Regions from separate parts of the Pseudoalteromonas sp. NZS127 genome, predicted to be linked through region 3. Evidence: predicted binding sites of a transcription regulator. Region 3 holds the regulator's gene; each other region holds the start of a gene.
What was found. The regulator LexA, encoded in region 3, represses DNA repair genes until DNA is damaged. The targets are predictions, from matches to a motif close to TACTGTATNNNNATACAGTA.

Region 1 (6,820 bases), on a different contig from region 3:
CTTTGCCTTTTTGGGTTTTTATATGCAGTAATTGCGGGCCTTTTAAGTTACGCATATTACGCAGCGTATCTACTAACATGTTTACATCATGGCCATCAATTGGGCCAATATAATTTAGGCCTAATTCTTCAAAGAAGGTACCAGGGATCATCATCCCTTTAATATGCTCTTCCATTTTACTGGCAAGTTGCTTAACTGGTGGCACACCCGAGAGTAGTTTTTTACTACCTTCGCGAATGTTAGTATAAAAGCTACCCGATAAAATACGGGCAAAGTGATTTGTTAACGCGCCAACGTTTTCAGAAATCGACATTTCGTTGTCATTTAAAATGATCAACATATCTGATTTTACATCACCTAAGTGGTTCATGGCTTCAAAAGCCATGCCTGCTGTAATAGCACCATCGCCTATAACGGCAACCGTTTTGCGTCCTTTACCTTCTTTTTGCGCAGCAATAGACATGCCCAACGCAGCTGAAATAGAGGTACTAGAGTGGCCCACACTAAACGTATCGTATTGGCTTTCTTCGCGAAATGGGAAAGGGTGCAAACCATCTTTTTTACGAATGGTGTGCATTAAATCGCGACGCCCGGTGAGTATTTTGTGTGGGTAAGCTTGATGGCCTACATCCCATACAAGGCGATCATCTGGGGTGTTATACACATAATGTAGTGCCACAGTGAGCTCTACGGTACCTAAACCAGACGCTAAATGCCCGCTACTTTGCGATACCGAGTTGAGTAAGTAGTCACGCAACTCATGGCTAAATGCAGGAAGCTTATCTTGTGCTAAGTCTCGCAAGTGGGCTGGTTCGTTAACCAAATTAAGTAATGGATACTTGCTGCTATCAAGTGTCATGGTTTTATATATGTCCTTCGCTAACATCAACTAACTGTGCAAACGCGTTGTTTGAGTTATTTGATGTTCAGTAATAATTTTAGTGCTAAGTTGCAATACATTTAAGCCGTGTTTAGTGGTCACGTTCAATTAAATAGTTAGCTAGTGACGCTAAAGCACTGGTATCGGCGTCTATATTTGCTAACGCTGCATGGGCTTGTTGTATTAAGTTTTGCGCTTTTTCTTTAGCGCCTAGCATACCTAATAAAGCGGGATATGTCGCTTTATTCGCAGCGATATCTGACCCTTGAGGCTTACCTAAAGTAACGGTATCGCCTTCTACGTCTAAAATATCGTCATGTACTTGAAATGCAAGCCCTATGGCATAGCCAAAAGTGACTAAATTTTCTAACGTGTTTTGACTAACATTGTTCGAGCACAAAGCCCCCAGTGTAATTGCACAGCTTATTAGCGCACCGGTTTTTAACTTATGAATACGCTCAAGTTCAGCCACGGTTATTACTTTATCAGTAGCTGCAATATCAAGCCCTTGGCCTGCCACCATACCTTGTAACCCAGAGGCATGTGCCAGTTCAGCAATCATTTTAACTTGAGCTTGAGCACTACAGTTAAAATTATGCTTGGCTATTAACTCAAATGCTAAAGCTTGCAGTGCATCACCGGCTAAAATTGCGTGTGCTTCACCGTACACTATATGACAGGTTGGGCGTCCGCGACGCAATTCATCATCATCCATAGCTGGTAAGTCATCGTGAACTAACGAGTAGCTATGAATACATTCTATAGCTGCAGCAAGTACGTCTAAATCTTGCTTATCTGCGCCGAGCATTTTACCCGTTGCGTAAACCAAAAAAGGACGCAATCTTTTGCCGCCATTCATTAAACTATAATGGGTGGCGGCTTTTATGGTCTCGTCAGTATTAAGCGATTGGTCAAAATAAAGGTTAAGAGTATTGGCTACATCAGTTTGAGCATGTGTAATAAGTTCTTTAATAGTCACGGCTATTCCATATCATTATCAAAGTCGGTTAATACAGACTTCTCATCTTTGCCCATTAAAATAGCCACCTTTTGCTCAGCTTGTTGCAACTTACTAGACGATGCGCCTGCTAAAGCAATGCCACGCTCAAACTGTTTTAATGACTGCTCAAGCGATAAATCACCTTGTTCCATTTCACTAACGATTGTTGTTAATTCTTCTAGTGCTTGCTCGAAACTTAAGTTTTCAGGTTTTTTAGTCGCCATCTTTATTTCAACTTACATAATAAATTTAGAAGTCAATTTTAGGGGGAATGCTAAACTAGGTCAAAGGATGAAATGGTTTTTTCGTTAATAAACGTTTTATGTTTTAAAAAATTGATAATTAGATAGATAACACAAGTTGATCTAGAATAGTGCTTAATCCAGCTTTTTATGTTTATCTATAAAAAATGGCTTAAGCAATTCAGTATCTTGCCGATAAACAATTAATAACAAACGTTTGCATATAAAAGCAAAAACCTTTGGAGGGAATGTGGATTTAGCAACCATTATTGGGATCCTTGGCGCAATTGGCTTAATTGTCATGTCCATGTTTATGAGTAGTAGCGGTGAAATGGCTATGTTTTACAACACGCCCTCTGTTGTAATCGTATTTGGCGGTTCATTATTTATCGTTTTATCAAACTTTACTATGTCACAGTTTTTTGGCATAGGTAAGGTGGTTACCAAAGCGTTTATGTTTAAGCTTGAGTCGCCAGAAGAGTTAATCGAAAAAGCAGTTGAACTTGCAGATTCAGCACGTAAAGGCGGGTTTTTAGCACTTGAAGAGGCAGAAATACCGAATCCATTTATGCGCAAAGGCGTTGACATGCTAGTAGATGGCCACGACGCAGACGTAGTGCGGGCCACACTGCAAAAAGATATTTCATTAACTACAGCACGGCATGAGTCGGGTGCTACTTTATTTAAATCTTTGGGTGATATAGCCCCAGCAATGGGAATGATAGGCACCTTAATAGGCTTAGTTGCGATGTTATCTAATATGGATGATCCTAAAGCAATTGGTCCGGCTATGGCGGTGGCATTGTTAACCACATTATACGGCGCATTTTTAGCTAACGTAGTCGCTATTCCTATTCAAACAAAATTGGAGCTGCGTAAAGACGAAGAGGCAATGAATCAACGTTTAATTTTAGATGCGGTTTTAGGTATTCAAGATGGTCAAAATCCAAAAGTAATAGAAGGTATTTTGAAAAACTATCTTGCAGAATCAAAACGTAAAGTAAACACTGAGGATTAACTATGTCTGATCAAGAGTGCAAGTGCCCACCCCCAGGTTTACCTGCGTGGATGGGGACATTCGCAGATTTAATGTCGCTATTAATGTGCTTTTTTGTGCTCTTGCTTGCGTTTTCTGAAATGGATGTACTTAAATTTAAACAAATTGCCGGTTCGATGAAATTTGCATTTGGTGTACAAAATAAAATAGAAGTTAAAGATATTCCCAAAGGCACATCAGTTATTGCTATGGAGTTTACTCCGGGCAAGCCAGAGCCTACCCCAATTGAAACAATTCAACAGCAAACGGTAGAAATGACCCAGCAAATGTTAGAGTTTCAGGCAGGTGATGAAAGCTCAGCAGGCGGAAGGCAAGAGCAGCGGGGCGATAAACGTGGTGGCGAGTCGCGTAGTACTTCCAAAGAGCAAGCATCGGAGCAAGCAATTTCAGCGGCCGATCAACAGCAAACAAACGACTTAGTTAAAAAAATCGCCCAGCAATTAGAAAAACAAATAATTGATGGTGCCATAGAGCTTGAATCATTAGGGCAGCAAATAATTATTCGTATTCGTGAAAATGGCTCTTTCCCTTCGGGTAGTGCATTTTTACAACCTAAGTTTAAACCCATTATTCAAGAAATTGGCGTGCTATTAAAAGATGTGCCTGGAGAAATTACTGTGTCTGGGCATACCGACGATTTTCAGGTTTCAAACGAGTTATATATTAATAACTGGGATCTTTCATCTAAGCGTGCAGTTGCAGTAGCCAGTGAGCTGCAAAAAGTAGTTGGATTTGATAAAAATAGAATGATGGTAGTAGGGCGTGCTGAAACCCGGCCGTTAGTGCCAAATGACAGCAATGAAGATCGCCGTCGTAATCGTCGCGTTGAAATATCTATTTTACAAGGAAAGGCCAAAGAGTCTGATCCTATCGATGTAAGGTAGCAGTCATTTTATTAAAAATACACTTGGCTTAAGCAAACTAAGTGTAATTGATTTCAGGTGACTTTTAGTCAAAATTAACTAAAAGTCACCACCTCAGCCAAATACCTCAGAGTTGTTAAATAGTACGGTTTAATAAAAACATCCCACGCTGTGAATTGATATGCTAAACTACTGTGTATATAAACAGTAAAAGAGCTTGCTTATGAAACTCTATATTGCCGAAAAGCCGTCATTAGGGCGTGCTATTGCCGACGCGTTACCAAAACCGCACAAAAAGCACGATGGCTACATTGAAGTTGCAAATGGTGATTGCGTATCTTGGTGTATTGGTCATTTGCTCGAGCAAGCCGAGCCCGATGACTATGATGAGCGCTTTAAAAAGTGGCAGTTTGAGCACCTACCTATCATTCCTGAGCAGTGGCAATTAAAAGCAAAAACTAAAACTCGCAAGCAACTTACTGTGTTAAAAAAGCTAATCAAACAGGCTACAGCACTAGTGCATGCAGGTGATCCCGATAGAGAAGGGCAATTACTTGTCGATCAAGTTATTGAAGAAGCCAAAATAAGTAAAACTAAAAAGCAGCATATTCAACGCTTATTAATTAGTGATTTAAACTTAGCTGCAGTAAAAAAAGCATTAACGACTATGCGATCTAACCGTGAGTTTATTCCGTTGAGCGTTTCAGCCTTAGCGCGCTCTCGTGCTGATTGGTTGTTTGGTATGAATTTAACCCGCGCTTATACTTTAGCAGGGCAAAAAGCTGGGTTTGGTAACGTACTTTCTGTGGGACGAGTACAAACACCCATACTTGGCTTGGTGGTTAATAGAGATAATGACATAGCAAATTTCGTATCGAAGCCATTTTATGAAGTATTAGCCCACTTAGTCACCCCCGAAAAACAATCATTTAGTGCAAAATGGATACCCAGTAAGGCATGTGAGCCTTATCAAGACGAAGAAGGGCGAGTATTAAATAAAGCATTGGCTGAAAACGTAGCCTCGCGTATCACACAGCAAAATGCTGAGCTAACGGCGCTTGAACAAAAGCAAAAAAAACAAACTGCGCCACTGCCTTATAACTTATCTGCTTTGCAGATAGACGCGGCAAAAGCATTTGCTATGCCAGCGCAAAAGGTGCTGGATATATGCCAAACTCTTTATGAGCGTCATAAGTTAATTACCTACCCGCGTTCAGACAACCGCTACTTACCTAATGATCATCACCAAGATGCGTCTGTTATTTTAAAAGCTATAAGCACTAATGGCGGGCAAGGTGTTGAGTTAGTAAAAGCAGCTGATAGTAAAAAACGTAGTAAATGTTTTAACGATTCAAAAGTGGCTGCGCATCACGCCATTGTCCCTACGGCAAAACAGTTAAAGTCGGCAAGTTTAGGTAGCGATGAGACAAAGGTTTATCAATTAATATGTCGTCATTATTTAATACAGTTTTATCCCGACTATATTTACAACGAAACTAAAGCAGAGATAACTATTGCTGGCGGGTTATTTAAAGCAAATGCAAAGCAAGATGTAAGCTTGGGTTTTAAGGTGCTAATGGGTAAGTCTGAATTAAAAGATGAAGCCACGCTACCGCCTTTAACAAAAGGCATGTTACTTTTTTGCTCACAGGGGGAAGTTGTTGAAAAATATACCTCTCCGCCAGCGCACTTTAGTGATGCGACTTTACTTGCAGCCATGACAGGCATAAGCCGCTATGTACAAGATCCACAGATAAAAAAAGTACTTAAAGACACCGATGGCTTAGGCACAGAGGCAACGCGAGCGGGGATCATTGAATTATTATTTAAACGCCGTTTTTTAAAACGTGAAGGCAAATTAATTAAAACAACCGAAACCGGGAGTGCACTTATTAGCGTGCTGCCGCAAGGTTTAGTTCGCCCCGATTTAACCGCTAAATGGGAATCGAGCTTAGGTGATATTGCACAGCAAGTAATGAGCTATCAGCAATTTTTACAGCCTTTACTTGCCGACTTAAATAGTTTTGTACAACAAGCTGCAAATTGCGATAGCAATGTATTTGCAAAGCTGCCTAAAACTTCAGCTAAAAAGCGTTTTATTAAACGTGGCCAAAAAACGCCTTATAAAAAGTCGAGTTATAAAAAAAGCTCTGTTACAGGTTAACTACAGAGCTATTATTTAAATAAAACTATTGATTAAACAAAGTTACCGCTGCATTACTCATGGCTTTAATGCCAGTTGGTAGTGCGACTTTATAGTCAGGGGCAAACTTACTTGAATGCAGTGAAGGTAATGTTTTGCCCGCTTTTATTGCACTTGCATATTTTGCTTGGTTAACGCCACCGAGCCAAAATAGTGTGATAGGAATATTTTCGTCAGTGCGGCCATATAGGCCAAAGTCTTCACCTGCCATTACAGGGAGGGTTTCAAGCACATTTTCATCACCAATAGCGCTGGCAATACTTTGACGCACAAGGTTGGTTTGTGCCGGATTGTTATATGTAGATGGAATTGACTCATCTTCATGTACTTGCACCTTAGGGTAGAGCGCTTCCTCTAGGCCTGCGCTTTGTGCAATACCGGCGGTAATGCGTTTAATTGCTGCAATTTGTGCATTTCTAATATCAGGGTTATAGCTGCGTAATGTAAGTTGTAACTTTACTTCATCAGAAATTACATTATGTTTTGAGCCACCATGAATAGATCCAACAGTAATAACTGATGGCTCTAATGGTGAAAGCTCACGACTCGTAATAGTTTGCAGTGCAAGCACAGTG
Region 2 (6,820 bases), on a different contig from region 3:
AAGCTATTACCTCATCATTAAATGAGCGCAGTAATGTGTTAACCAGTTGCCATTCTAATGACTTAAAGTGGCTTAATAGGCCATAAAACAGCTCGTATTGAAACTGCTTAATCAGTGACTGTAAACTTTGCTGTGGTGCATTAAGTGATTTAACAACGAGTGTTGCGTGCTCAGCAGTGCTTTTGTCACGCTGGTAACCTAATTTAACAGCATTAAAGCCTAGGCTTTGCCAAAAGTTTAGCAATTGTGCAGTGGCACCAAAACTAGCACCAAACCAAGTACATTGTTCTTTTACTTGTGACTCGCTATAGCTCAGTAATGCTTTTCCTAGACCACAACTATGTGAGCTTGGATCAATTGCAATACGCACAACTCGCGCACTTAAATGAGTTAAAAAATCACTGTTAAAGCTCAGTTGTGCAAGTGTTTGCGCCATTAAATGCCCTTGTGGGCGGCGCTCACCATTTATTACTTGCTGAGTAAGTTCTGGGCTTAAACCGCCTTCTATCGCGACTAAACATACACCTACTAATTGCTTGTTTATTTTGCTTATAAATATGCGTTGCGATGGTGAATCTAACAACTGGCGTAAATCATTCACACTACTTTGATAATGAGCAAGTGCTAGTAAAGCAACGACTTGGCACAGTAGCGCTTCATCATTTATGAGTTGTTGCTGAGTTACTTCACTATGCTTAGGAGTCTGCAATTTATTGCTGTTAGTTTCTTGATACTGTGCATCAAGTGCTAATAAACTGCGAATATGCTGCTCAAGAGGGTCGTGTTTAGCAAAGCGCAATGGCTCATCAAGAGTAATTACTTTAGAGGCTTTATACTGGTTTTTAATATATTGGCTAAAGCGAATTGTATAGCCTCTACCATTGCCTTCATAACCTACTAAGGTGCTTGCAAATACAATGCGAGGATAATGCGCTAACATGTTTAATAACATAGGCACTGGAATAGCAGCAGCTTCATCTACTAAGAGTACATCACACTTGGGAAGCTCATTTAACAGAGCATCTGGTGCAATATATTGCATGTTAGCAAGCTGTTTTTGTAATGGATCGTAATTAACATTTAGCTGTGCAGCTAAGTGTCTAAAACTGCTGTGTGTTGCTCTAAATTGAGTGGCGCAAATAATTACTTTTTTATCAGCTAATTCTGCGGCTGCTAAGCCTAATGCGGCTGACTTTCCTCGGCCTCTATCTGCATTGATCAGTAGTGGTCTATTGGCGCGTCCATGAGCTAATTTTACTATTTGTGCTACGCAGTTTTTCTGCGGTTCAAAATCAATACTAGTGTGCAGTGCGTAGTTATAATTATTATTGATGCAGCCAAATTCTTCCCTGTAATGCAAGGCCGGTAAGCCTTTAATAATAGAGCTGAAACGCTGATTGAATAAACTATATTGATTGCTGTGGCCATGAGACTGGACACTTTTTAACGCGGGATCTTGCCAGTTATTTAGGTTACCCAGCTCAGGAAGTAATACAAACAATACTCCGCCAGCTCTAACTGTTCCTGCAATTGCGGCCAACTTATCGGGGTATAAGCCACTAAAGCCATCGTAAATGGCGTGGGTAAATTCTTGTCCTAATATTTGGTGAATGTGTGCAGGCCATTGAGCATTTTTAAGTGCACAATGTTTAGATAGAGTAAGTGTATTAGTATTTTGTACTAGTGAGTTTGTCAGCTCATAACACCAATTATCATTGCCAGTAACAAGCACTAGCTGGCGGTGATGCGCGCCAGCTAATTGTTGCTCTAATTGTATGAGTTGCTTTTTATATAGCTTGTAGTCTTGCATATGCCGTTACTAACCACTTACTACCTAAGTCATCAAAGTTGACTTGTACGCGAGATTGCGCACCCGCACCTTCGTAATTAAGTACTGTACCAATACCAAATTTAGCATGCAGTACACGTTGTCCCAAATTAAAGCCGCTATCTTCAAATGCAGCGTGACTAACTGATGCGCTAAAACGCCCTGCAGCGGGTGGTCGAGATACTTGGGTTTTAATGCGAATTTCTTCAACACAGTCCTCAGGAATTTCCCGTAAAAAGCGCGATGGTGTATGGTATTTTTCTTGTCCGTATAAACGACGGCTTTCGGCATGGCTAATATATAGTTTATCCATAGCGCGAGTCATACCTACATAACAAAGGCGGCGTTCTTCTTCTAAACGGCCAGACTCTTCATTACTTTGTTGAGAAGGGAACATACCTTCTTCTACGCCAACCATAAACACTAACGGAAATTCTAAACCTTTAGCTGAGTGCAGTGTCATCATCTGTACAGCGTCTTCGTGCTCTTCTGCTTGTCCTTCACCAGATTCAAGCGAGGTATGCGCTAAAAAGCCTTGTAGAGGAGAGCTATATTCTTCTTCTTCAGGCAATTCGTACTGATCGCAAGCGCTAATAAGCTCTTCTAAGTTTTCTACTCGGGCACGGCCTTTTTCACCCTTTTCGGCTTGATACATTGCCATTAGTCCAGAGGTTTGAATAACGTACTTAGCTTGCTCATGTAACGTTAGATCGCTAATTTTATCTTCAATATGCTCTACTAGTTCGACAAATTTACTCACTGCACCAGAAGCGCGGCCAGATAAATGTTGTTGCTCTACAATTGCTTTTGCGGCATACCAAAGTGGTAACGATTCGGCGCGTGCACAGTCGCGTATATGGCTTAGCGTTTTATCGCCAATACCACGAGCTGGAGTATTAATTACTCGCTCAAATGCAGCATCGTCTTGACGGTTACCTATTATGCGTAAGTACGACAGGGCGTCTTTAATTTCTTGGCGTTCGAAGAATCGCATGCCGCCATAAATACGATACTTTAGACCTTCTTGTAGCATGGCTTCTTCGAGTACACGTGATTGCGCATTACTTCTATATAAAATAGCCGCATCTTGCAGCGCATTGCCGGCATTTAACCAACTACGCAGTTTACTACTTACAAAACGCGCTTCGTCTAGCTCGTTAAATGCGGCGTAAATAGAAATAGGTTCGCCTTCGTTACCGTCGGTCCATAAGCTTTTACCCATACGCTCTGAGTTATTTTGGATCAGGGCATTTGAGGCTTTTAATATAGTGGCGGTAGAGCGGTAGTTTTGCTCAAGGCGAATGGTCTCTGCGCTAAAGTCAGTTAAAAAACGTTTAATATTTTCTATTTTTGCACCGCGCCAACCATAAATACTTTGATCGTCATCGCCAACAATCATAATACTATTGGAGTCGCCAGCAAGTAGTTTTAACCATGCGTATTGTATGGTGTTGGTGTCTTGAAACTCGTCTACTAACATGTGTGCAAAGCGCTGTTGATAATGGCGCAGTAGTGTAGGGTTGTTTTTGAGTACTTCGTAGCTGCGCAGTAATATTTCGGCAAAATCGACTAAGCCTGCTCTGTCGCATGCTTCTTGATACGCCGCGTACACGCGCAGCATCATTTGCTCGTTAATATCGTAGGCTTGAATATCTTTAGGGCGAAGTGCTTCATCTTTTTTAGCGCTTATGTACCAACCAAACTGTTTAGCGGGCCATTTTTTATCATCAATATTCATCGATTTTAATAAGCGTTTGATCATACGTAGCTGATCGTCTGAGTCTAAAATTTGAAATGCTTCAGGTAATTTTGCTTCACGGTGGTGCGCGCGTAAAATACGGTGCGATAAACCATGGAAAGTACCAATCCACATACCACCAACCGGCGCTTTTAGCGTCTCCTCAACGCGAGTACGCATTTCTTTAGCTGCTTTATTAGTAAAGGTAACCGCAAAAATACTATACGCTGAGGCTTGCTCAACTTGCATTAGCCAAGCAATACGATGAACCAACACTCGTGTTTTACCAGACCCAGCACCTGCTAATACCAGCATGTTTTGTAGTGGGGCTGCAACGGCATCGCGTTGTTTGTCGTTTAAGCCATCGAGTAATTGTGAAACGTCCATCGTTACGCCTTTTTAATCAATAATGCGGGCAGTATAGCAGGTGTTTTTGTTAGGCTAAATAAAATACTGTTTTTATACACAGCTATTCATAAAATTATGTTCTAAACTAGTAGCTTGATAGCAAATCAAAAACGAAAAAGGTTAAAAAGATATAATAAAAATTGCTAATTTGACCTCAATTTAGTAAAAATCACCACAGCGTTAAACTGATAAAAATACAACTATATGATTTGTAACATTTATTAAATTGGCATAGAGTGTGTAAGTAATTCTATAGCTAAAATATAAAATTAAATAAACTACAGAGGTTAGTATGTCAGGACAAGGTTCAGGCGGTAACGTAATCGCAGCATTATGTAATATATTTTTCCCGGGTTTAGGGCAGTTAGTGCAAGGGCGTATTCTTGCCGCGCTTATATTCGCTATATTATTTTTTGGTGGTGCGGCATTATGGTTTTTAATTGTGCCAGGAATAATTGCCGCTATTGTATATGTTTGGGCAATTATTGATGCAGCACGTTATAGATCGTGACGTAATTAATATTAAAGCTTTATAAAATAGCGCCTTTTGGCGCTATTTTGCTTTTTAGCGTCTGCTGCTATTTACGTATATAATTGCGCAACTAACGATTTAAAAGCGATACGTATGGAATATCAATTTATTCGCGATCCAATTAGCGGATTACGCATTAAAATAAGTAGCGAGCATGCCATAATTGGCCGCTGGTTAAACGAAGAAATAGGCAAAGATAAAATAGCTATGGTGCAAGCGCTTATTGCATCGGTGAGTTCAAGCTTTGAGCCTTTAACACTAAAAGGCCAAGAAATAGATTTAATTTTAACGAAAGACGAAGCCCTATTTGAAGCCCATGCTCTGCACCAAGACAGTGAAGATCTTATGGCTTACCAAGACGACGATTTAGCGCTTGAAGAAAATGGCCTAAGCAGTGGTTGTGGTTTTGAAGATTTTATAGATCTAATAAACTCATGGCATGAGTTTACGACTTCAAGATAAACATAACTAGAAAATATACAGCAATGCACAACAAGCATTTTATCTGTATTATTACACCAATGAAAATTTAGCTAATCAAAAATGACAGGAATTGATATGTCTGCCAATTTAAACAAACTAGTAGTGATGCTAGAAATGCAAAATGCCATGAATACCAAAGTACATGACCAATGGTTTAGCCAAGGGTTTGATTGGTACAGAGCCATTTGGGTTGAGTGTGCAGAAATGCTCGATCATTACGGTTGGAAATGGTGGAAAAAACAAACGCCTGATACCGAACAAGTTATTTTAGAGTTAGTGGATATTTTTCATTTTGGCTTATCACTCAGAATTGACGGTATCACCAGCTACGAAAAAATAGCTAAACAGCTTGAGCAAGAATTAAGCACTGCCTATCAAGCCGATGATTTTAAGCAAACACTGGAAGTGTTGGCGGCATCTGCTGTTGCAGATAAAACCTTTAATGCGGCTGCTTTTGCAGGTTGTATGGCGAAAATAGGTATGAATATTGACGATTTATACCGAGGTTATGTGGGTAAAAACACCTTAAACTTCTTCCGTCAAGATCATGGCTATAAAGATGGCAGTTACATAAAAGTGTGGGGCGGCCAAGAAGATAACGAGCATTTAGTGGAGGTTGTTAAAAGCCTTGATACCGAACATGCAGATTTTGCAAAGTTAGTGTACGAAGGCTTAGAGGCACGATACCCAACAAAATAGTTTGCGCTAAAATAATTAAATTAGCTTGCGATAGTCGGTAACATTTAAGTAATCGGCTATATCGTTATGTGGTTGTTGGCTGTCTGGGTTTGCAACCGCAAGCAAGTGTTCAATACCGTATTGGCGTGCTGCGTTGAGCACAGGAACACTATCATCAACAAAAAGCGTACGGCTTTTGTTAAATCCTAAGTCACTTTGCACCTGTTGCCATAAGCTTTGCTGCTCTTTACTTACCCCATATTCATGAGTTGATACGACACCATCTAAGTAGTTATCAATTGCAGTTTGCTCAAATTTAAGCATTACACACTCAGGGTGGGCGTTAGTAAGTAAAATTAACTCTTTACCTGCTTTTTTAAGTTCAGTTAAAAAGTACGGCACATCGTCGCGCACTTTTATTAAGTGCTTAGACTGTCGCTTTAGTTCCATAATAGGTAGGTTTAACTGTTGCTCCCAATAATCTGAGCAGTACCATTGTATTTTTCCGCTAACGGCTTGGTAGCGTTTTAAAATATCAGCTTGCGCTGCTTCAAAGCTAATATTTTTTGCTAATGCGTGCTGTTGTGGAATAACGTTAAGCCAAAAATGGCTATCGTAATGTAAATCGAGTAATGTTCCATCCATATCGAGTAAAACTGTATCGATTTTTGACCAATTTAGCATGGGCTTTTCCCTGTGAAAAGTTTATGATTAAGCACAACTGCCATGATAGCAAATTAACGCCAATGACACAGAAAAAGCACCCAATACCACCGCAAATCCTCAGTAATAAAGTTGTAGCTAAAAGTCGCTTATTTACCGTGGAATCTTTAGAACTTAAATTCTCTAATAACGAAGAACGTCAATATGAGCGAATTCGTGGCGGCGGGCGAGGTGCAGTAATGATTGTGCCGTTAACTAAAGATAACGAATTACTACTGGTGCGAGAATATTGCGCTGGCACTAACGACTATCAACTGGGTTTTCCTAAAGGGTTAATTGACCCAGGTGAAACACCAGAGCAAGCCGCTAATCGCGAACTTAAAGAAGAAGTTGGTTTTGGTGCAGGTTACCTAAAACGATTAAAAGCGGTATCTATAGCGCCAAGTCATTTTAATACCACCATGCACATTATGGTTGCTAAACAATTGTA
Region 3 (6,820 bases):
CCCACTCCAGTCCTTCTGCGCCTTCCCACACTTTTGCAGGAACCTTGTCGCCGCCGCGTGCGCATTTAATCACTACAGCTACAAACAACAACTGCGATAATCCAAAGGCAAAGCCGCCAATACTAATAATGGCGTTAAAGTCAGCAAACTGTAGCGCATAGTCGGGTATACGGCGTGGCATGCCTGCAAGCCCTACAAAGTGCATAGGAAAAAACAATACATTTACGCTTACCAGCGATAACCAAAAATGCCATTTAGCCAGCGCTATGTTATACATATTGCCAGTCCATTTAGGCAGCCAATAATACGCGCCTGCCATAATAGAAAACACCGCTCCCGTTACCAGTACATAATGAAAATGTGCCACTACAAAGTAGGTATCATGGTACTGAAAATCAGCCGGTGTAATGGCCAGCATCAATCCCGAAAAACCACCTAAGGTAAACAACACAATAAAAGCAATACTAAACAGCATGGGGACTTCAAACGTAATTGAACCGCGCCACATAGTGGCTACCCAATTAAATATTTTTACTCCAGTGGGCACCGATATCAGCATAGTCGCGTACATAAAAAACAGCTCGCCAGCCACCGGCATACCGGTAGTAAACATATGATGCGCCCACACTGTAAAACTCAACAACGCAATTGACGCCGTGGCATATACCATGGAGGAATAACCAAAAAGTTTTTTACGCGAAAAGGTAGGAACTATAGTAGAAATAATGCCAAAAGCCGGCAAAATCATTATGTATACTTCGGGGTGGCCAAAAAACCAAAATATGTGCTGAAACATCACCGGATCACCGCCACCAGCTGCATCAAAAAAGCTGGTTGCAAAGTATTTATCGGTGAGCACCATGGTCACTGCACCTGCGAGTACCGGCATAACCGCAATTAATAAAAATGCCGTTATCAGCCAAGTCCATACAAACATAGGGACCTTCATCCAAGTCATGCCTGGGGCACGCAAGTTAACTATGGTTACAATTACATTAATTGCCCCCATAATGGAGCTAATACCCATAATATGCACAGCAAATACAAACATGGCGGTATTGTCATTACTGTAGGTTGTGGACAGCGGCGCATAAAAAGTCCAACCAAACGCAGGACCGCCACCGGGCATTAATAGCGATGATAATAAAATTAAAAACGCGAATGGTAAAATCCAAAAACTCCAGTTATTCATTCGGGGTAAGGCCATATCAGGCGCGCCAATCATTAATGGCACCATCCAGTTAGCTAAGCCAGTAAAGGCCGGCATAACGGCACCAAATACCATAATCAACCCATGAACCGTGGTCATTTGATTAAAAAAGTGAGGATCGACTAATTGCAATCCTGGCTGAAATAACTCAGCGCGGATCACCATAGCCATAGCACCACCAATAAAAAACATAGTTAGCGAAAAAATTAAGTACAAGCTACCTATATCTTTATGATTAGTGGTATATAACCAACGCTTAAAGCCTTTAGCAGGATGATGAGCGTGGTGAGCTTCATTAATGTCAGGTTGTTCTACTATGCTACTCATTAGTTCGCCTCCCCATCGGCATCAAGTGCTGCCTGTATTTCACTTGGTTGAATTACATCACCGGTATCATTACCCCATGCATTACGCTTATAAGTAATTACCGCTGCTAATTGCTTTATAGAGAGCTGTTTAGCAAAGGCTTGCATGGCTGTGCCGGGGCTTCCGTGAATAACAATATCAATGTGGTCTTTTATATCGCCAAGCACTATCGGGCTGCCTTTAAGTGCAGGAAAAACGCCTGGCAAACCTAACCCTGTGGGCTGATGACATGCAGCACAATTGGCCATATACACTTGCTCACCCAAAGTCATTAATTCTTCTTTAGGGAGTGTTTGGTCAAGTAATGCAGCATCTGCTGCTGCTGCTTTTTGCTTTGCTTGTTTAGCATCTGCTAGCCAAACTTTAAAATCGGCCTCTGACTTAGCCTCTACTACCACTGGCATAAAGCCATGATCTTTACCGCATAGCTCAGCACACTGACCGCGATAAATACCGACTTCGTTTATGTTGGTCCACGTTTCGTTAATAAACCCCGGGTTTGCATCTTTTTTAATAGCAAAATCGGGCACCCACCAAGAATGAATAACATCGTCGGAGGTCATTAAAAAGCGTACTTTTTTATTGATCGGTAATACCAGAGGCTTATCTACCTCAAGTAAATAGTTGGGGTTTTTATCGGCTAGGTTAGCAATTTCATTTTGCGGTGTGGCAAGTATTGAGTAAAACTCAACATCTTCCCCCATATATTCGTAATGCCATTTCCATTGTGAACCAGTTACTTTAATAGTGATATCCGCTTTACTGGCATCTTCCATCGCTATTAATGTTTTAGTTGCGGGGACTGCCATTGCTATTAAAATAACAAATGGAATTGCTGTCCAGAGTATTTCTACTTTGGTACTTTCGTGAAATTGAGCAGCAACTGCTCCTTTAGATTTACGATGATGAATAAGTGCCCAAAACATAACGGCAAATACAATCACGCCTATTACACAGCATATTAAAAATATGGTCATGTGTAGTTGATAAACATTATTACTTATATCGGTTACGCCTTTGCGCATATTATATTGGCTATTTGCCAATGCTAACTGCGGAAAAACAAACAATATAAGCCACAAGGTAGAGCTCAATTTACCCATGTGACAGCTCCTTTAATACTGTTGCGAGTGCAAAACAAAAAGACATAAGCTTTAAATGCCAATTTGTTATTTTTTATTTTTGTATTGCTGCCGGATATATAAATATATTTTCTCAAAACTAAAGCTGTGAGTTATTGTTAGTCCAGCCCATTAACAATTAGTTAATAATTGAACAACTAGCAAGTTTTAGTTTGAAAAATAATCAAATAATATTAGGGGATTAGCGTAAATATGGGATTTATTTAATTTTGTTCTAAGCAGGAAGTGAGCAACAGCAAGGGTTACAAATAAAAAGACAGCGATAACGAGTATTAAATACTTAAATGATAAAAAACATAAACTTAATATAATTTTTTCATTGCAGCGGAATTTTCACAAAAAAAAGGCAAAAAAAAAGCGCACTAAAAAGTGCGCATTAATTATCTGAGCTATTAAATTATGCCGATATTTTACATAGCTATAACAGCTTAATTGTCACATCCAGTCAGCATTACGAATAACCCCAACAGCTAAGCCTTCAATATTAAAAGATTCCTTTTCAAGATCCACTTCTATCGACGAAAATTCTTTATTTTCAGCATGCAATAATACTTTTTTGCCTGCTTTTTCTAAGCGTTTTACCGTTACATCGTCATCAACGCGGGCAACAATAACTTGGCCATTTTCGGCAACTTGAGTGCGATGAACAGCCAGTAAATCACCATCCATAATACCAATATCTCGCATGCTCATACCATTTACACGCAATAAAAAATCGGCAGCGGGTTTAAACATTAACGGGTCAATTTTACAATGGCTCTCAACATGTTGTTGCGCCAAAATAGGTTCGCCGGCAGCTACACGGCCTATTAACGGTAAACCAAGTTGTTCTGGTTCATCTTCTTCAATAAGTTGAATACCACGGCTAGCGCCTGGTTTCATTTTAATAGCGCCTTTTTTAGCCAGCGCTTTTAAATGCTCTTCTGCTGCATTAGCACTTTTAAAGCCTAATGTTTGTGCAATTTCTGCGCGTGTAGGAGGCATACCAGTGTCTTTAATAAACACTTTAATAAGTTCGAGTATTTGCGCTTGGCGGTTAGTTAATGGTCGCATACAACTGGTTTTCCATACAGTACATTTAACTGTGAGTATATACAGTTATCTGAAAATCGCAAATTTAAATTACTCCTCGCCTTTGCTGCCAAAGGTGGCATTGGTCTAAGCTTAAAATTACCAAGTAAATTACAGATAAAATTACGCAGATCACGATAGTGTTAGTTTTACGTTACATTAATTACATAACTACTAAGTTGTTGCTGTTATTAAAAATTAGTTAGCTATCGTTTTTGTAATGGGCCTTAACTTCATCAATGTGAATTAACGGAGAGTGTTATGAATATCACTGTAGCGGTAATAATTAACGGTCCTAAACGTAAAGTATGGGCGGCAATAACTGACATCGAAAACAGTGCCAATATGCTGTCTGGCATTATTGATGTAAAAATAATCGAGAAGCCACCACAAGGGCTAGTGGGCCTAAAATGGTTAGAAACACGAAAAATTTTTGGTAAAGCAGCCTCAGAAACCATGTGGATCACCGAAGCTGTTACTAATGAATACTATTGCACTCGCGCAGAAAATGGCGGGGCAGTTTATACCACTAAGCTGTCACTTACCGCCGCCGAACCTAGCACCTGTTTAACCATGACTTTTTCTGATAGATCTGAGTCTATTTGGGTAAAAATGATCTCTGCAGTGATAGGTTTTTTTCTTAAAAGTTCGATGCGTAAAATGCTAAAAAAAGATCTCGATGAAATTAAGCACTATGTAGAAAGCAAAAAGTAGCACTGTATTACCATGCAGTAGCTGCACTAATTTGGCTATCATATCGCCATGAAAAATCGTATTATCGGTTATCGTTTTCAACCTTTAAAGGAGTAACAATGAGTATTTGGCATCAACCTATTACTTTAGCGTTTTGTAAGCAGTTAGACCAAGGCATAAATGGCCAAGGTACACTGATGAAAACCATGGGGATTGAAATAACTGAAATTGGTGATGATTACTTAGTTGCCACTATGCCAGCAATTCCTGCGCACCATAACCCTATAGGCATGGTGCATGGCGGAGCAAACGTGGTTTTAGCCGAAAGTGTTGCCAGCTACGCGGCTAATTTTGTGGTCGACTTCACTAAATTTTATTGTGTAGGGCAAGAGATCAGTGCCAGCCATTTAAAAGCCTCGCGTAATGGCACCTTAACCGCCACCGCAAAAGCGTTTCATATTGGCAAGCGTAGCTCAGTATGGGAAATAAAAATAACGAATAGTCGCGGCGAGCTTTGCTGCGTATCAAAAATGACCGCAGCTGTTGTAGAGCGCAAAGGCTAAGGCTATTTTTCTAGCGGGTAAATAGTAATTTCCATGCCTGCACCAATTGCCGATATACGTAATAATGTATCGGCGTGCAGCGCTTGGTTAAAACACTTTGGCGAAGTGCCCGATTCAAAACCAATATCAAAGGTACGGCGCGAACAACTCAACCATTGCTTAAGTGCAGCCCGCGAGCATGACTCTACTAACTCACATAAGTGGTTAATTGCTTTATCCGGTGAAGATATTTCGCCTGTTACTTCTATACGCGCTAACTGACGGTATTCGTCTTTATCATAATGTAAAATAGTGGCGATTTTTTTTAGGTCAGCTACAAGCACGCTAATATCTTGCTTTGACTCAAGCTCTAGGTCTACATTTAAAAATTGAATTTCCGACATTGTCTGCTGTTTATCCTCTAATTAGTTCGCTGTAAACTTTAACGCAGTTTTACGCTTATACCAAATCAACTCTGCAATATTCACCTTTTTTATCTGAATAGTCGGCTATTTTTACGCATTTATTGACGCTTTACTTACTCTTATTTCACGAATAAAAAATATTTAAGCACCAAAAGCTCACTATTATAAAAGTGCTGAGCTAGCTCCATAAAAATAGCTAGCTACTCGCATTTAAAATTTAACCACTATTTTTTATTCTAAATGTTTAAATCGACTTAAGTGCTGCTTTAACATTTGGTTTTCAGCAATCAACTCATCCCGTTCATCCAATAATTGTAAAACCAAAGCAATAGCAGACCAATCTAACGATAAGTCATGCTGAATACGCGCAGCCTTTTTAACTAAGATCACTGTTGATACCGTAAATTGCCATTCTGTAACGCGCTCGCCCTCAATAGGAATAGCAATGCTGTGCTCAACCAATTCATATAATATGGCTTCGCTAATATCACTACTCACACACAATTCTTGGCTAGTGAGTAAATTGCCTTGTGGTGCCTCGATAATTTTCATTATGACTTGCTCCAATTGCTACGGGGGTCAAAATGGGCTTTTTCGGCCAGCTCTTGCCAAAGCTTTTTGCTAACATCATCACTCAATGCTGGATTAACAATTTTAATCACAGCAAATAAGTCACCTTTGGCTTTTTTACTAATTAACCCTTTACCTTTAATGCGTAAACGTTGACCCGATTGACTATTAGCTGGAATAGTTAGTTGGATTTTTCCGGCTAATGTAGGTAAATTTATTTTAGTGCCCAAAGCAGCTTCCCATGGTGCAAGAGGTACCACTATGTTTAGGTTATGCCCCTCAACGTCAAATAATGGGTGAGGCACTAAGCGAATTTGCAAATACAAATCGCCATTAGGGCCATTTGCCGAACCTAATCCACCTTGGCCTTTTAAGCGAATGCGTTCGCCATTAACCGAGCCGGCAGGAATTTTAACTTTAAGCGATTTTTTAACTTCAGATACACGGCCACTACTGTCTCGCTGCGGCAGCATAAACTCAATTGGTTTAACGGTATCGACTAACGTTTCTTCAAGAAATACCGGGAATTCAATTTCCACATCTTGTCCTTTTTGCGCACGAGCGCCACCAGTTCTGCCCTGCCCGCCATGGTTAAACCCACCTGCGCCGCCAAACATAGAATTTACAAAATCAGAAAACTCCTGATCGGCTTGGGGATCACCTTGCTGATAATGGTTTTGTGACGAGCCATAGCTACCGCCATAATTTGCTTGCTGCTGAGCACGGTTTTGTTGATTACGACGTAACACATCGTATTTAGCGCGCTCTTCTTTGTTGTGAATAACTTCGTAAGCTTCACCT

Region 1: a site for LexA is predicted at 4,233-4,252, ahead of I6E78_RS14925 (DNA topoisomerase III). Genes of this name have one in related genera too.
Region 2: a site for LexA is predicted at 4,018-4,037, ahead of uvrD (DNA helicase II). Genes of this name have one in related genera too.

The regions. Positions count from the first base shown of each region.
Region 1 is NZ_JADYWN010000019.1:2,397-9,216, reverse strand. Features, by position in the region: gene dxs (1-deoxy-D-xylulose-5-phosphate synthase) at 1-859, opposite strand, end outside; gene ispA ((2E,6E)-farnesyl diphosphate synthase) at 972-1,859, opposite strand; gene I6E78_RS14940 (exodeoxyribonuclease VII small subunit) at 1,862-2,104, opposite strand; gene pomA (flagellar motor protein PomA) at 2,373-3,140, shown strand; gene I6E78_RS14930 (flagellar motor protein MotB) at 3,143-4,063, shown strand; gene I6E78_RS14925 (DNA topoisomerase III) at 4,266-6,206, shown strand; gene I6E78_RS14920 (M20 metallopeptidase family protein) at 6,232-6,820, opposite strand, start outside.
Region 2 is NZ_JADYWN010000009.1:906-7,725, forward strand. Features, by position in the region: gene I6E78_RS09795 (GNAT family N-acetyltransferase) at 1-1,810, opposite strand, end outside; gene uvrD (DNA helicase II) at 1,788-3,953, opposite strand; gene I6E78_RS09805 (hypothetical protein) at 4,267-4,485, shown strand; gene I6E78_RS09810 (YacL family protein) at 4,600-4,968, shown strand; gene I6E78_RS09815 (dUTP diphosphatase) at 5,065-5,688, shown strand; gene yrfG (GMP/IMP nucleotidase) at 5,704-6,351, opposite strand; gene nudE (ADP compounds hydrolase NudE) at 6,414-6,820, shown strand, end outside.
Region 3 is NZ_JADYWN010000006.1:144,160-150,979, reverse strand. Features, by position in the region: gene ctaD (cytochrome c oxidase subunit I) at 1-1,537, opposite strand, end outside; gene coxB (cytochrome c oxidase subunit II) at 1,537-2,679, opposite strand; gene lexA (transcriptional repressor LexA) at 3,154-3,771, opposite strand; gene I6E78_RS08145 (SRPBCC family protein) at 4,051-4,503, shown strand; gene I6E78_RS08140 (PaaI family thioesterase) at 4,602-5,045, shown strand; gene I6E78_RS08135 (hypothetical protein) at 5,048-5,428, opposite strand; gene I6E78_RS08130 (chaperone modulator CbpM) at 5,681-6,001, opposite strand; gene I6E78_RS08125 (DnaJ C-terminal domain-containing protein) at 6,001-6,820, opposite strand, start outside.